DNA from 2 places in the Alteromonas sp. AWM4_230 genome. Region 2 is predicted to be linked to the other one. Evidence: riboswitches for the same ligand, from Rfam matches in the RefSeq annotation. Region 2 holds a riboswitch; the other holds the start of a gene.
What was found. A riboswitch is a leader RNA that binds a small molecule or an ion and turns the genes downstream of it on or off. The one in region 2 is predicted to bind thiamine pyrophosphate.

Region 1: another riboswitch for thiamine pyrophosphate. It lies ahead of ACXACS_RS16230 (TonB-dependent receptor); the one in region 2 lies ahead of thiC (phosphomethylpyrimidine synthase ThiC).

Annotation. Positions count from the first base shown of each region.
Region 1 is NZ_JBSWTB010000001.1:3,761,173-3,764,590, reverse strand. Features, by position in the region: gene ACXACS_RS16240 (GNAT family N-acetyltransferase) at 1-852, opposite strand, end outside; gene ACXACS_RS16235 (acyl-CoA thioesterase) at 912-1,337, shown strand; TPP riboswitch at 1,467-1,570, shown strand; gene ACXACS_RS16230 (TonB-dependent receptor) at 1,626-3,418, shown strand, end outside.
Region 2 is NZ_JBSWTB010000001.1:251,047-254,464, forward strand. Features, by position in the region: gene ACXACS_RS01050 (heme biosynthesis HemY N-terminal domain-containing protein) at 1-1,151, shown strand, start outside; TPP riboswitch at 1,267-1,378, shown strand; gene thiC (phosphomethylpyrimidine synthase ThiC) at 1,653-3,418, shown strand, end outside.

The DNA.
Region 1 (3,418 bases), 3.5 Mb from region 2:
TTGATTCACAGAGTCGGTATGATGAAACTGACTGCCTGTATTCTTGCTGTCATCAAAGTGGTGAAGATGAGACATTACGTTAGCAACGTTTTCACGCTGCTCGCTAGTAAGCAACACGTTTTTACCTTTCCTCACTAAGCTGTCAATAAATATACCTAGCAAAGAAGATTTACCTCTCCCCCTCGGAGCAGTGATCAAGGCGTTCAACTTATTTAGTGAGTAAGACTGGTACAAACGGCCGTATGCGCTTTCTTGCTCTTTGGAACGAAATAGCGAACCTCTATAGGCATTATCTAAGGGAGGCTTCTCTACTCGATAGGTTGCTAAATCCGGTAGTCTAGCTGTGGATTCAGTAAGTATTGCTATTCCAGTTTCGGCATGCAGGCAGTCAATAAAGCGTGCCAGGTATCGGCTATGGGCGAGTGTAAAGCCTTCTGAAAGAAAAGAAACTGAAGCATTGCTGCTCCACTGTTCCAACTCAGGACAGATAAGTATTAAACACCCGTGGTGTTTTACTATGCCTGCCACTGCCATTGCATCACCAGGCTTAAAAGAATCCCTACAATCCAATGTCGCAATATCGTACTCGCTGCCAAGCACTTTTTTCCGTCTCTTTCCTTTTAGCTCTGCACTAGTAAAGGTCGCTACGCTTAAAGTGGAAGTGTCATCAGCTAAAGTTTGAATAATGGATAGTGCGGCTTCACAGAACGTATCATAACCAGAAATTACCAGCATTCTTCGGTGAAGTGGGTAAGTTACGTCTGATAAGAGTGAGCTGTTTTCGCAGGCATTGTCGCAGCTTTTTTTACTATAGGGGGCAAGAAGCCATTCGCGTAATTGATTTAGCGCCATGAATCAGTTTTTTCGGTATAATCTAACGCTATAGTAGCGATTTATTGTGAGGAATTCGAATGCGCTTTCTTTCTCGGCGTTTAGTTATGCCAAATGATCTTAATTACGCCAATTCTTTGTTCGGTGGCCGCGCGTTAGAATGGATAGACGAAGAGGCTGCCATTTGGGCAATCTGTCAGTTAGAGACCAATTGTTTAGTGACTAAGCATATTGGCGAAATTAGTTTTGAATCACCAGCGATGCAAGGTGATATTGTAGAGTTTGGTCTGGAAACCAAAGCCGTAGGCCGGTCATCTATTACCGTAAGTTGTCTAGTGCGCAACAAGGCCACTAAGAAAACTATCTGCTTTGCAGATGATATTGTGTTCGTAAAGGTTGACCCAGATACTCGCCAACCAACGGCTCACGGCAAAACGTTAGAAGGCTTAAAAGCACAGACTGACGATGAAGTACGTCGACTTAATATGAATATTAACGCTGAATAGCTTTGGGCATTGAATGCCTTATATCATATAAAAATTATGATCTTAGCTTAATGTCTTATCTGCTTGACGGCGTGTATCTAACTGGTAGACTCCGTCGCATACGTTGAGGTTGCTATTTGCGTAGCCCAACACTATACCAAGGGGTGTCCGTTTACGGTCTGAGATCCACACACGTGGGAACCCTTACACCTGATCCGGATAATACCGGCGTAGGGATGGTTCACAGCATAGCCTTATCACCTGCCGTTAGACCCGGATCTTTTTTCTTAAATAAGAACAAGAGATCCCATGTATAAAACACTTTTCACACTATCATTGCTAGCAAGTTCTGTTGCTGCCTTTGCGCAAGAATCTGCAGCAAACAACACGTCAAAAAACACGCCTTCTGATATTGAACGAGTCGTCGTATCTGGTGACTTTCGACAAACTACACTTGACCAGCTAAGTGCTAGCGCGACAATTTTAGATCAAGAGCGTCTTCGCAGCAGGCAGCCAAGTCACATCGACAGTGTGTTAAACAGTATTCCAAACGTTAATTTTGCAGCGGGTGCTTCTCGTGGTCGCTTTGTGCAAATTCGCGGTATTGGCGAGCGTAGCCAGTTCGCTGAACCAATCAACCCTTCGGTAAGTTTCATCGTTGATGAGTTCGACTTCTCAGGTTTAGCCGCAGCAGGTATCATTTTTGATACAAAGCAACTAGAAGTCTATCGCGGACCTCAGGCTACGCTTTACGGCACAGGCGCACTCGCTGGTGCGGTTAAGCTTTCTAGTAATAACGTAGGTAGCGACGCGCCAGACTACGTAGAAGCCCGTATTGGTAACAAAGAGAGCTACCGTATTGAAGGGGCAACGGGTGATGAAATTAATTCGGATTGGGGATATCGCGTTGCACTTGTGCATAACCGTAGCGATGGCTTTGTAGAAAACACCTTTCTAGATAGAAGCGACACTAACAATATCGATGAGACCGCATTGCGCTTTGCCGTTGAAGGCAGCGTAGACGAACGAACCACGCTTGCACTTACCTACCGCTGGTATGATATTGACAACGGCTACGATGCATTTTCGCTCGATAACGATAACAAAACACTGTCTGACGAGCCAGGCTTTGACGAACACCAAACGCATGCAGTAAGCGCACGTTCAACAACCAGTACAGCCGCGGGCGACTTCATACTTATTGCCACTCATGCGGCTCATAACATCGCTTATGGCTACGATGAAGATTGGACATTCGATGGTTTTCACCCTTGGGGTTACACGTCTTTTGATGCGTACTACCGCGATGTTGAAACCCAAACCGGTGAGGTGCGTTTTGTGTCATCAGACAGTGCAGCGCTTTTCGATGGAATGACAGATTGGACGGTAGGCGTATTTTATAAAAACACAGAAGAAAAATTACTGCGTCAGTACACATACCTTGATAGTGACTTTGCCAGTGAATATACCCCAACGACTACTGCTATCTATGCTCAGACGGAAAGCCGTTTGAAGGACAACTTAGTGCTTGTAGCCGGGTTGAGAGTAGAAAACTACGATTTCGATTACGCCGATAACAACCAACTTACACGCGCGTTTGACACCACCATGGTTGGCGGAAAGGTAGCGCTTCAGTATACGCAAGGCGACCACTTCTACTACGGCAGCATTTCACGGGGTTTTAAAGGCGCAGGCTTTAATCCCGACAGCCGAGTAAACGATAATCAACGTTTCTTTGATGAAGAATACAACTGGAACTATGAAGTGGGTGTAAAAGGCCCCTTGCTAACGCCTGACTTAGTTGCTCGCGCTGCAATTTTCTACATGGATAGAACAGATACGCAGGTAAGTGATTTTGACGTTATCACTCGCGATGACGGCACGGCAGGTTTTGTAGATATTATCGATAATGCTGATTTGGGTACAAACAAAGGGGCCGAGCTAGAACTGAGTTGGTTTGCTAGCGATGCATGGCAGTTAGATGCAAGCGTTGGTTACCTAAGCGCTACATTTGAAGGATATACACTAGCAGACGGTACTGAAGTATCTGAGCAAAGACAGGCTCAGTCACCAAAGTGGACCGCAAACATTTACAGTGAGTA
Region 2 (3,418 bases):
CGGTATTAGCCGCATTCGTTGTTGCACTCATTGTTGGACCAATGCTACTTGGCGATAAAGGTTACGTGCTTATTTCTCTTGGCAGTACAGCCATTGAAATGACAGTGATCAGCTTTTGTATTTTGGTCATTGGCGCCGTTATAGCCTGGTACGTGTTATCCCGTTTTGTTTTGTGGGCGTTAAGCTTAATTACAGGCTCACATAAATGGTTCGGCACCTTAGGTGAACGTAAGCGCAAGCGCGCGTTTTACGATGGCTTGCACGCCATGGCCGCTGGTGATTTTGATTCGGCGCAAAAAGCATTAGGCAAAACCACCAATGGTGATTTTGAAGGTGTTAACTACTTAGCCTCAGCGCAAATTGCCTTTGCCAACGACGACCTAGCCAAAGCCCGGTATTTTCTGGTTCAGGCCACGGACTTTCCGAAAGCGAAAGTAGCGGCAACGGTAATGCATGCACGCATTGATGTAGCTGAAGAAAAGTTTGATGCAGCACTCGAAAAGCTTAACGAACTAGACGAGCAAGATCGTGACAACAAGCAGGTTGTGCAGTTAAAAGCGCAAATTCTTGCCAAGCTAGGTAAGTGGCAGGTGCTTCAAGAGAATTTATCGGGCTGGCGTAAAGCCTTGCCTAAAGCTGACTACACCGCGTGGAGCCAGCGTATTGCTAAAGGTAAGTTTGCAGAAATTGCCAGTAAGCAAGGTGCAGTGGAGCTTAAATCGTATTGGGACACACTGCCTCGCAAATTACGTCACGACGACGCTTATCGTGCCGCTTATATTCAGCAATTGCTTGACCAAGGCATGCATGCCGACGCACAAAATTTACTAGTTGAATGGCAAAAACGTGGGCCGAACAGCGCGCTATTCCCGCTTTTCACGCAACTTAATATTCCTGATGCATCGCCATCATTACGTTTACTTGAAAGCTGGATAAAGCAAGACGAAGAAAACGTTGAGCTTTATTCCACGCTAGGTCAAGTGGCGTTCAACTCTGGCGACGATGTGTTGGCGGAAAAAGCATTGCTTAAAGCCACTAAAATGCAGTCGCGCAAAGAAGATTTATTGCTTTTGTCTGCAATTAGCGAACGCAAGCACGACACAGCCACTGCACTTCAGCTTTATAAGGAAGGACAGCAACTAGCTAGCTAAATGAATATTCGTTTAGCTTTCTGGTAGTACTTGTAATCCAACTAAAGTTGAAGATATAGTAAAAGGGAATTCTCAATTCGGGCTGTTTCAATAAAAAACAGCCCGAGCTGAAACAAACAACTTGTCGGAGTGCTTCACTGTTAACCCAGTAAGCTGAGACCGCGAAAGTGGGATCCGTAGAACCTGATCAGGCTAATACCTGCGAAGGGAACAAGAAAATACAATGTGCACAATGTTAAACCGAGGTTTAGCGTTGTGAAGCGAAGTTGTTTTGCTGTTGATGATACAGACACACCCATTACGGTGTGGCTAGTTACTCAAGGTAAACTGCTCAAGTTTATCATCAAGTGAATATCAACGGTGTAAAGGGCTGTAATCACCAGTACCTTCACCAACAATCTCGCTAAAGTAACGGGCTTATCCCCTTCTACACTTACACTTTGTATTCTCCTTCACTCCTGACAAGCATTTTTAGAACCTAAATTTACAAGGTAAAATGCTATGTCGAACAGACGCGAACAACGCCAACAAGCTCAGCAATTCATAAATGAACTAGCGGGCGAAGCTTACCCCAATTCCACACGCCACTACGAGTGTGGTAGCCGCAACGATATCCGCGTGGCCATGCGCCTTATCCACCAGCACGATAGCCTAGTCGGTGGCACCGAAGAAAACCCTATCTTAGAGCCGAACCCACCTATTCCAGTGTATGACACCTCAGGGCCCTACGGCGACCCGCAAGAAAACATAGATGTACATAAAGGTTTAAGTCCGCTTCGCCAGAAGTGGATTGAAGAGCGCAGCGATACATTCGAGCTAGAAGGCGTATCATCAAGCTTTGCAAAAGAGCGTGAAAACGACATTTTTACCGAAGATTTCCGCTTTCTCCGCAGCCGCAAACCACTAAAAGCAAAAGCAGGAAAAAACGTCACTCAGCTTCACTACGCAAGACAGGGCATTATTACCCCTGAAATGGAATACATTGCCATTCGTGAAAACATGGGCCGCCAAGCTATTAAAGATGCGGAGCTAACGCAGCAGCACAAAGGCGAGCATTTTGGCGCGAATTTGCCCAATACCATCACGCCTGAATTTGTTCGCCAAGAAGTAGCCGCAGGCCGCGCCATCATTCCATGTAACATTAATCACCCCGAACTAGAGCCAATGATTATCGGCCGCAACTTCTTGGTGAAAATTAACGCGAATATTGGTAATTCGGCTGTGACGTCGTCTATTGAGGAAGAGGTAGAAAAGCTGGTGTGGTCAACGCGCTGGGGCGCCGATACCATCATGGACTTATCTACCGGCAGAAATATTCACGAAACCCGCGAGTGGCTGCTGCGAAATAGCCCGGTACCTCTTGGCACCGTACCTATTTACCAAGCGCTGGAAAAAGTAAACGGTGTGGCTGAAGACTTAACCTGGGAGATGTTTAAAGACACCCTAATTGAGCAGGCCGAGCAAGGGGTAGACTACTTCACTATTCACGCTGGCGTATTGCTAGAGTACGTGCACCTTACCGCAAAGCGGGTTACTGGCATTGTATCTCGCGGCGGTTCAATCATGGCGAAGTGGTGTTTAAGCCACCACCAGCAAAGCTTTTTGTACGAACACTTTCACGATATTTGCGAAATTTGCGCGAAATACGATGTCGCGCTATCGCTAGGTGACGGTTTGCGGCCAGGTAGCGTGGCCGATGCCAACGACGATGCGCAGTTCTCTGAGTTACGTACCCTTGGTGAGCTAACTAAAATTGCATGGGAATACGATGTTCAGGTCATGATTGAAGGCCCTGGGCATGTGCCAATGCACATGATTAAAGCGAACATGGAAGAGCAGCTTAAGCACTGTCACGAAGCGCCGTTTTATACCCTTGGCCCGCTTACCACAGACATTGCACCTGGCTACGATCACTTCACCTCAGGTATTGGTGCCGCCATGATTGGTTGGTACGGCTGCGCGATGCTTTGCTACGTAACGCCTAAAGAGCATTTGGGTTTACCTAACAAAGAAGACGTAAAGCAAGGGCTTATTACCTACAAAATAGCGGCCCACGCTGCTGACTTGGCAAAAGGCCATCCCGGTGCGCAAATACGCGACAATGCTATGTCGAAAGCGCGCTTCGAGTTTAGATGGGAAGATCAGTTTAACTTAGCACTTGACCCTCACACTGCCCGTGCCTATCACGATGAAACCTTGCCGCAGGCTTCTGGCAAAGTTGCGCATTTCTGCTCTATGTGCGGCCCAAAATTCTGCAGCATGAAAAT